3 regions of the Paenibacillus sp. FSL H7-0918 genome follow, and region 1 is predicted to be linked to each of the others. Evidence: predicted binding sites of a transcription regulator. Region 1 holds the regulator's gene; each other region holds the start of a gene.
The links. The regulator LexA, encoded in region 1, represses DNA repair genes until DNA is damaged. The targets are predictions, from matches to a motif close to CGAACATATGTTCG.
Positions count from the first base shown of each region.

Region 2: the regulator LexA is predicted to act here: its motif matches at 1,642-1,655, upstream of MHI15_RS06075 (YolD-like family protein).
Region 3: the regulator LexA is predicted to act here: its motif matches at 1,293-1,306, upstream of addB (helicase-exonuclease AddAB subunit AddB).

Region 1 covers NZ_JBBOWJ010000003.1:27,751-31,031, forward strand. The annotation lists gene MHI15_RS20000 (hypothetical protein) at 130-510, opposite strand; gene MHI15_RS20005 (L,D-transpeptidase) at 661-999, opposite strand; gene lexA (transcriptional repressor LexA) at 1,178-1,804, opposite strand; gene MHI15_RS20015 (LysM peptidoglycan-binding domain-containing protein) at 2,056-2,469, shown strand; gene MHI15_RS20020 (DUF896 domain-containing protein) at 2,579-2,788, shown strand; gene MHI15_RS20025 (hypothetical protein) at 2,838-3,281, shown strand, end outside.
Region 2 covers NZ_JBBOWJ010000001.1:1,337,581-1,340,861, forward strand. The annotation lists gene MHI15_RS06060 (WGxxGxxG-CTERM domain-containing protein) at 1-226, opposite strand, end outside; gene MHI15_RS06065 (M15 family metallopeptidase) at 302-988, opposite strand; gene MHI15_RS06070 (hypothetical protein) at 1,106-1,270, shown strand; gene MHI15_RS06075 (YolD-like family protein) at 1,267-1,602, opposite strand; gene MHI15_RS06080 (hypothetical protein) at 1,817-2,377, opposite strand; gene MHI15_RS06085 (PH domain-containing protein) at 2,495-2,986, shown strand; gene MHI15_RS06090 (glycosyl hydrolase) at 3,060-3,281, opposite strand, start outside.
Region 3 covers NZ_JBBOWJ010000001.1:1,528,846-1,532,126, reverse strand. The annotation lists gene MHI15_RS07065 (class I SAM-dependent rRNA methyltransferase) at 1-651, shown strand, start outside; gene addB (helicase-exonuclease AddAB subunit AddB) at 1,438-3,281, shown strand, end outside.

The DNA.
Region 1 (3,281 bases):
AATTCGTGGAATTATAGGATCGACTTCACGATTAACCCAAAAAAAGCACCCAGAGAAACCTTCCGATTCTGCAAATGATGCAAAATTTGGGGTTGCTGCAAGAGTGCTTTTTAAGGTGATTATGTAAACCTATAGAAAATTGAAGGCAGTGATATGATCGGTATAAACAATCAGCTGTTTGTATTCGATCGGAGTCCCATAACTAGCATAAGGTCTTACAGTAACGTCATTGAGGACAACAAAGTTATAGCTGAAATTTTTATCAGGGTGTTCTGCTCCCAAATAAGATATGTATTCGTCTACAATTACATCATCCATCAAAGATTTTAAATCAAATACATCCTCTTTGTTGGAGACGGTTGGAGAGACGATTCCCTGAATGCTGCCAAAAGAGGTGAGCAAATTCACTTTTTTTCCACTAGCTTGTTCATCATTTAAAAGTAAACCGGACAGCTTACCCAGTGCATCGACTTTAAAATCGACGAGGGTTCTAATTTTTGAATTATTCAAACTAAACACATCCTTTTCAATTTGCAATCCTGTTAACAATATTCGACATATAATCACCAAACTCCTAGTATGCTAATGAAAAAATACTTACTTATGTAATGACCCCCATTTTTTAATGTGATTTGGGGGTTGCCGAGCCTCCATTCGAATTTAATTTCTTATCGTTACTCGTGTGCCTATAGGGACAATAGCAGCGAGTGCTAACACATCCTCGTTGTACATCCGGATGCAGCCGTGGGACACCTCTTTCCCAATGGAGGAAGGGTCATTGTTTCCATGAATTCCGTAGTGTGGTTTAGACAGTCCCATCCAAAACACACCGAAGGGACCCCCTGGGTCGGGTTGTTTGTTAATAATAGTGAATTCACCCACTGGGGATTGGGTTAACATCTTACCGATGCCGACAGGGAAACCTCTAATCACAATATCATTGTCCAGAAGATATAACATTCGTTGGGTCAGATCTACAATAATTCGGTAGTTGGGCATTATACGCAACACTCCTTTCTAATTAGGATATGAGCAGAACGCCTAAAGGGTTATTCATAGAAAATGGCCATTTTAGCCATTGGGAACAAATGTTCGTAAGTGGTTGGAAAAGCAAAAAAACGTAGAAAAAAGGCTGTTCCGCATATGCGGACCAGCCTTTTATGTTAGAAGTGCATACTTAGTGGATATCTCGAAACAATCCGATGACTCTTCCGAGAATAGTTACGCGATTAAGGCGAAGCGGCTCATAAGCTGGATTCTCCGGCTGAAGCCGTATATGATCACGTTCCTTGTAAAAGGTCTTAACGGTTGCTTCATCTTCTTCGGTCATGGCTACAACGATATCTCCGTTGTCCGCTGTTTGTTGTTGGCGAACAATCACATAGTCACCATTCATAATGCCTGCGTCCACCATACTATCACCCATGACAGACAGCATAAATACTTTGTTGTCACCTACATAGTGAGTAGGAAGTGGGAAGTAGTCTTCGATATTCTCTGTAGCAGTGATAGGTACCCCGGCGGTAACTTTACCTACGACAGGAATCCGTGAGATGGTCTGCGCGAATTGGTGAACATTCTCTGAATCCTCTTGGCCTAGTAATTCTATTGCACGTGGCTTCGTTGGATCTCGACGAATAAGTCCCTTCTTCTCAAGCCGGTCCAAATGACCGTGAACTGTGGAGCTGGAAGCAAGGCCAACAGCTTCTCCAATTTCCCGGACGGAAGGTGGATAACCCTTGCTGCGGACTTCGCTTCGTATAAATTCCAGGATCGCCAGCTGGCGACTTGAAATCTTTGACATTGGAATCAACCCCATATAGTAATGTTTGGGAAAATTATAACATAGAACTACCGTTCGCACAAACATAAGTTCTAACTATTATAAATATTAATCTGCTAGAGTTAAAAAATGGTAGACAAATGATAATAAAATGAACCGCTTGAGTCTCTCGAATAAAAGAGAACAATTGTTCTGAAATAGTATTGAACAAAACACATGTTCGTGTTATTATAAATTCGAAAGTAAGAACAAGTGTTTGGAGGATGATGATTATGCTAAAATACAGTACATACCGCAGCATCTACGATAAGGCCCCAGTGGTTGAATCTATAGGACATAATGACGTTGCCCGTAATTCCGCTAAGGTGAAAGAGATAACGGAACGTTTGCTTGGAGGGATGATTTCGTTGTTCCGTCAAGATTTCTTTATTAAGTTAATATTGATTTTCGTGCTAGTATTATCTGGCCTAACAGTAGTGGGAAATGTATTTGCAGGATCGACGACTATAATGAAGGAAGAGAAGCGGATTGTGGTTGAACGTGGAGATACACTATGGAGTATTGCCCTTAAGAATAAACCAGCTGATATGAAGACAGTTGTTTATATAGAAGGAATTAAACGTTCAAGTGGGATTAAGAGTAGTCAAATTAACGCTGGAGACATACTTACTTTACCTATTTATTAATTTTCTGAGAACATAATAGAATGACCAGTAGAGCTTGCAGGGAGTAGACCTTGACAAGCTCTTTTTCTCATGGCAGAGTTAGAATTAATTTATAGGGGGAGGGAAAGTATTGAATATTGATGAGTTGGTCGCGCGAATTAACGAATTGGCACGCAAACAGAAGAGCGTAGGCCTTAATCAAGAGGAAGTGGCGGAACGCGCCAAGCTTCGTGAAATTTACCTGGGGAATATCCGCAATAACTTCCGAGCACAATTAAATACTATTGAAGTGGTAGATAACGATGAGCATGAACAAGGTAACAAGGGGCTTAAACATTAGCTCGCTGTTCCTTTTCATAGATATTTCAGGATGACTAGGGGGAACGCACATGGCCCGTTCTTGGGAAAGAATGGTTCAACGCAACACACAGCAAATCAACAAGCAAAGAAAGAAGCAAGGCAAGGATACGATTTATGCCTCTAAATCTCCTACCCAGAATGCCGAAGTCTTTAAAGGTCGCAACATTGCATTTCCGGTAGTGTTAGTGATACTTGGCACTATGTTTTGGGTAGTTGGTTCTATTGATCAGGCCAAAGGTAATGGCATGCTGGCTAATTGGCTGGGAGTAGTACTGTACTATTTGCTGGCAGCGCTATTGTTCTTCCGTCGTCCGTACTTGAAGGTGGAAAAAGCAAGACTGTCCACTATTAAATTCAATCGCGAACGCGGACTTCCAGCTGCAGATATTGAGAAAATCACCCTTTCGCGTGGAGCTGTAGTCATTAAGCATAAAGGGAAACGTACGAAATGGATTTTCACAAAACTTATGAAT
Region 2 (3,281 bases), on a different contig from region 1:
CTTTCATAATGCTCTCATGCTGATTCAGCGTTCCCGTGGTGCCGTTCATTAGATTGCCTTCCGTGTTCATCATCCGAGTGTGTTCCGCAGTCCCATCCATCCCGGTATTCGCGGCTGGGATACCGCCCAATGCTGCTGATCCCACGGCATTTGATGCATAGCTAGCTCCCATTAGACTCATTGATAATACAGTACCGCATGCAAGGCTTGTTATCAGCTTGTTCACAGTGTTATGCCTCCCTTTAAGGTTAGTTATCACTGATAATTTCCCCTTGGACGGCACTGTCTATGCATGGTGGTTTTACTCTTTTACTACATTAACTGTCTTTGTCACAGCATCATAAGTAACCTTTGCTCCAAGCGCCTCAGCCAGCGCACGTATGGGTACATAAGTTGTTCCGGTATCGAGAACGCCATCGGTAAGCTTGCGGCCGTTTAGGTTAATGGTCACTGTAACGTCTTTGTTCACCTGATCATCCCCTCCGGTAATCTTTTTTAAAGCCTCTTTGGCTTGGTCCGTCGTTGGACGTTTACCTGCCCGAAGTTGATCTATAGTTAAACCGAAAGTCATTTGCAGATGTGAATAATCTTTAAAAGAGGTCCAGTCCCCGCCCCATTCTAAACCAAGCCGCTTAGCCTCCTGTACAACCTCTTGCCAATCTGCTGTCTTATCCTTATCACCATCACGATTGATATCCCAAGAAAGGCTAGTGCCATTCGGCAGCAAAAGCGCAAAATCAAACGCAAGACCATAATTATGATAGCTGGTACCGCCTTTAGCGTTGGTAACTATCGGTCCTGGTTTGCTTCTACCCTGCGCATACAAAGCATTTTGCTCAGCAATGGTCCGTAGACCCTGAGTAATAACGATAGGGACTCCTCTCGCATGGCTTTGCTGAATCAAAACATTCGCACCTGCCGCCAAGACAGGATGAAGCCCGACCAGACGCGCCGCGGATTTTTCCCTCAATTGCTCCAAAGTCAGCATAGAATCACCCCTTTGGTATATTCAATGATGCCGCTGCCCTATTTGCCTGTACCCCTGTCCCCTTTAGGATGATTTCCACAAAAAAGGACAAAATATTTAACGAAAGGTGGGAGACATATGGATATTCATAGCGATAGCTATAAAGTTGCAGCCCTTAGTGAACAGGAAGAAGCACTGGAAATTATTCGGAATGCTGAAGCTTCCATTGCACATCTGACCGGTAATCCTACCGTTACCTTAATCGCTTATGAAAAAAGCGAAGGCAACGGTTCTCAGCATTAAACGATGTAGACCTCGACAATATCATCCACATCGATCCACTTCCATTCCTCCGCCCACTGCAGCTTAAACTCACGCGAGTGGGTGTGAATGGAAGTCACAAAACCACTTAACATCGTATTTTCAAAAGGGTCAAAAAGAATAACTGTCACTCGTACATGACTCCGCAACGACAAAGCCAGTGTACATTCAATCTCCTCCAGCTTCTGCTCATCCAGAATAGGCTTGATGCGGCGCAGCGTTTCCCGTTCATCTCTTATAATTCGTATCTTATGCTCCGGCAGCATCATGCGGCTGCTTTCCCACAGCCCGTTTTTCTCCAGCTTTTTGCCCATGGTAACCCCTCCTTAATTATATATCTATTCCTCTGAACACGAACGTATGTTTGTATTATATCCGCATCTTCGCATATTAATCAATAATCAGGAAAAAGATACCTTTTTAAGGGTCACTCTTTATTCAAAAGATGTATATTAATGTATATCTATCCAAGCTAAAATTCGCAGCAAAAAGACGCTGACAGATAAACTGCGCAGCGCCTGATTTGATTTATTCTTGAACAACGTCCCCAGACTCTGAGGTAGCCTGACCTTCGGAGTCTATAAGTCCTGTTGCTTCTCTTGCCTCGTTAAGCTTGGAAATACCGAATAACATCGCTACATCAGCGTTCTGATTCAATTCATTAAATTGCTCAGCCGTAACGTTTGCGGAATCAGCACCTTGAGAGGCCTCTTCTTTTAAAGAATAAGCACTTTCAAAGGCAACTTTAGACTCTTCGAGCAACTTACGAATGTCTTCAGGCAAGCTGGAGGAAATTTTTACTTTCTCGGCTTGATTCGATAAATCAGTTGCGGTACTCTGGAATTGCTTAATTTTCTTCTCCAACTGCTTGTCCGTGAGTTCTCCTGCTGAATAACCCGCAATGGCTTCGTTGAACTCCGCTAAAGAAGTTTTTCCTGACTCTTCAAGTTTAGACATTTCATTGTAGAAGTTTTGCACGGTCTCCTGCACTTCTTCCTCCGTGGCAGGTGCCGATGAAGTTGAATTATTGCTGCAGGCGCTAAGGATGACAGTCATCATCAGCATTCCTATTAGTAAAGCTTTTTTCATTATTTATCCCTCCACTTAACAGGATAATGTCGGTTTGTGTAAAGCGCAAATGAAATATATGTAAAATGACTGTTATGTTATAATTATTTTAATTGTGATCAGGAAAGGAGAGTATTTATGCCTTATTGCACCACCTGTGGAGCGGAATACAAGCAGGGCGCTAAATTTTGTGGAGTATGTGGAACCAGCCTTGACGGTACCGCTCCAGTAACCGCTCATCGACCCGCAGTAGATAATAATCATGTCATCCAAGAAGTCGTGCTCTGGAAAGGCAAACCTGCCGGCATCTCGGATCGACTCAAAGGAATCGTAGGACTTAACACAACTTCATATACCATTACAAGTCAGCGTATTATGGTAAAGACCGGACTTATCGGTAAAAATGTTGAAGAAATCGAATTGCTGCGCGTACGCGATTTATCCGTAAAACAGTCTATCATGGACCGGATGCTTGGCATTGGATCATTAACTGTATTTTCTGATGATGCCTCAGCGCCTCAGCTTCTTTTTCGAAAAATCCATGATGCCCAAACCGTCAAAGATGTTCTGCGCAAAGCCGTTCGTGACGAGAAGATCGCCAACAACATTAGCTACCGCGAGCAAATTTAAGACGTTCATACGTAAAAAGGCCCCGGAAAACCGGGGCTTTTTGCTTGCGCTTGCACACTTGAAGTACTCTTTTTTAAGGAAGATAAAATGCCCCCGCTGGGATAACCCCCTTGATCTGGCTCGGACTCTCCCACTGCAAAACAACCCGGGCGTCGCCCGCATTCTCATAATACTCCACCTTTATTTCATACGGCTTACCTGCAATCAGGTTTATGCTCCCTTTTCGTTCCTGGCCGCTCTGATTCACCCAACTATCAATGACTAGCCCGCCATCAATCCATACCCGTATCCCATC
Region 3 (3,281 bases), on a different contig from region 1:
CTGGAATGCTTCTCGCATACGGGCAGCTTCACGCTGCATGCCTGCAAGTATGGCGCGAAAAAAGTAACCTGCCTTGACGTTTCAGCACACGCCATTGAGAGTGCCAAAGTGAATGTGGAGCTGAACGGCTTTAGCGATCGTGTTGAATTCGTAGTGGATGATGCTTTTGCATATCTACGGAATCAGGTTAAAGGACTAGAGGAACGTTCTGAACGGGCGACAGTTGCCAGTGGAACAGATACGGCAGCAGCTGCTACAAATCCTAAATCCGGAGGCAAAACAGCCAAAACCGACACATCCAAGCCGATGACGGCAGGTGGAGGAAGAACTTGGGATGTAGTCATCTTGGACCCTCCGGCGTTTGCCAAAACCAAAAGTGCAGTAGCTGGCGCTTGCCGTGGTTACAAGGATATCAATCTGCACGGGATGAAGCTGGTGAACGAAGGCGGCTATTTGGTTACCGCAAGCTGTTCTTACCATATGCAGCCAGATCTGTTCCTCGAAACGATTGCCGATGCAGCTAAAGATGCTGGCAAGGTGTTGAGACTTGTAGAATGGCGGGCCGCAGGCAAAGACCATCCACAAATACTTGGCGTTAACGAAGGACACTATCTGAAGTTTGCGATTTTTGAAGTGCGGAGTAAAAAATAAGCCTGAAGGTCAAAAAGGTTTACAGTGCCAAGTAACAAATAAGATAAAAGGGCTGGTCGTAGGGTGGCCGTGAGTCGACTGTAAGGCAAGGAGTTGCCAACGGACTCAGATGACTCTATTTAGTGTAAACAGCCCATTATTGAATTCTTACGGACCCTAAAGGCGCTATTGCCCCAATAACACCCGTAATGCAGCACATTTTCGAAGAATAGCGTCAGTGGGGTCCGAAAAGTTGCCATAACAGCACTGAATCCACGAATAACGGCTCCTGGGTCCCTAAGTAATTAATGAAACAAGCCTAGCCGAAATGTTGAGTGTTAAATTCGGAATACTAAATAGTAAACAACGAATGATGCTTATTGAATTATGATATGCGGAATGCGGATTACAAAACGATCGGCGTAGAGTGCTAATGTTGAGTGCGGGGTGTTGAGTATTGAACGCTGAACGCTGAACGCTGAACGCCAACAGTCTAACATTGACCCTACGCTCCGACATTGGCAGCTCCTATCTAACGTTGCACAACTGGCATTAAAAACAAACTAAACACTCTAAAAAGCAAGCCGCCAAAATCCGGAGGTTTGCTTTTTTTATTTGTACTCATAGCTGTTTATCCTTTGTAAAACATTAGAAAATACTAGCAAACACATGTTCCGATTAGTGTGGTTATGATATACTGAGGGGACGAGGAATCACTGAACTTTTTTAATTGGAGTGTAATCAATGGGTGGATATTTCACCCTGTATTCTATATATTTTCTCCGCTACGGAAGGAGTCTATCATTTATGCCGGTAACCTTTTTACTAGGCCGCTCGGGCAGTGGCAAGACAACAAAAATATGGGAATCTATCTCTTCTTCCTTAGAAAAGGAACCGCTTGGTGCGCCGATTATTATTCTTGTGCCAGAGCAAGGTTCTTTTGGAGCAGAACGGGGGCTTCTGACCGTAGGGAATGTGAAGGGAAGCCTTCGGGCGCAGACACTGAGTTTTTCGCGGCTTGCCTATCGTGTGAAGCAGGAAACTGGTGGCAGTGCAAGTCTGCCAATCAGTGAAGAAGGTAAGAAAATGTTAATTTACAAAATCATCAGTCGCCGCAAAGAGGAACTGAAATTATTCGGTGCCTCAGCAGACAGACCGGGTTTTGTGGAACGTCTGAACCAACTGCACACGGAGATGAAACGTTGCTGTTTGGGTTCCACTGATTTAGAGGAACAGCTGTCCGCTATGCGAGGAGCTATTGCAAGAAGTCCTATTCTTGAGGGTAAGCTGGATGATTTGCAGCTGGTATTTAGCGATTTAGAGAAGGAAATGTCCCGTCTTTATATCGATGAAGAGGATCGTTTAGCAGAACTGGCTGAGCATATTCCAGATTCCTCCTACATTCGCGGGGCAGAGATTTGGGTAGATGGGTTCCATGGATTTACTCCGCAGGAATTCGTAGTGCTTCGAGAATTGATGCAGCAAGCTTCGAAGCTGACGGTTTCGCTTACAATTGATCGTCCTTACCCCTATGGAGATCAGTTGAATGAGCTTGAATTGTTTCACCCAACTGCGGTTACTTACATTAAACTGCGTGGAATTGCTGAAGAGCTGGGCATTGATGTATGGGACGAGCTGCTGGAGCCAATGGTTCTTCCACGTTTTGAAGAAAGTCCAGTACTTGCTCACCTTGAACGGGGATATGATCGCCGGAAGGCTTGGATAGATGCGGATGAACTGGCAAGAGAGGCTATATCCATAGGCGCCGCAGTTTCGCACAGAGCAGAGGTTGAGGGAGCCCTGCGCGAAATGACTAGACTGGCGCGGGATGAAGGTGCAAAATATGGCGAAATGGCCGTATTGATGCGCAATATTGGCGATTACGAGCAGCTGGTTCAGCCGTTGTTCCAAGATTATGGAGTGCCATTTTTTCTGGACCAGAAGGTGAATGAGCTGCATCATCCGCTAGTGGAGTTTATACGTTCCGCGTTGGATGTAGTGCGTCGTCGCTGGCGTTACGAGGATGTATTCCGTTGTGTAAAGACGGAGCTTCTGCTTCCGCTAGACGATAGTATTACGCGTGAGGATATGGATGCTTTAGAAAACTATGTGCTGGCTTGTGGGATTCAGGGGTACCGCTGGACAGATGGCCGCTCCTGGAAAGGTATTCCTAGCTTGTCGCTGGAGGGCGGCAGACAGATGGATGATAAACTGCTTGCTACTATGGAACGATGCCGTGCTAGTATAACAGGTCCATTATTTGCTTTTGAGAAACGAATCCAGAAAAGCCGAAGCGGCCTTGAACTATGTACGGCAATGTACAAGCTGCTTGAAGAGACGGATGTTGCACGAAAGCTAGAGAAACTCAGTGTTAAGTCTATGGAGAAGGGCCAACCCGAGAAGGCTAGGGAACATAGCCAGTTGTGGGGTGCGGTACTTGATCTGTTAGATCAGATAGTAGAAATGATGGGCAATGAAAGACTTGAGTTTGAAGTGTTCACTGGAGTTCTAGAGACAGGTCTTGCTGAACTTAAAATGGGACTAGTTCCGCCCGCACTGGATCAAGTATTGGTCGGCAATATGGATCGGACTCGCCCAACGGGGGTTAAATACGCTTTTTTGCTTGGATTTAATGAAGGTGTTGTGCCTGC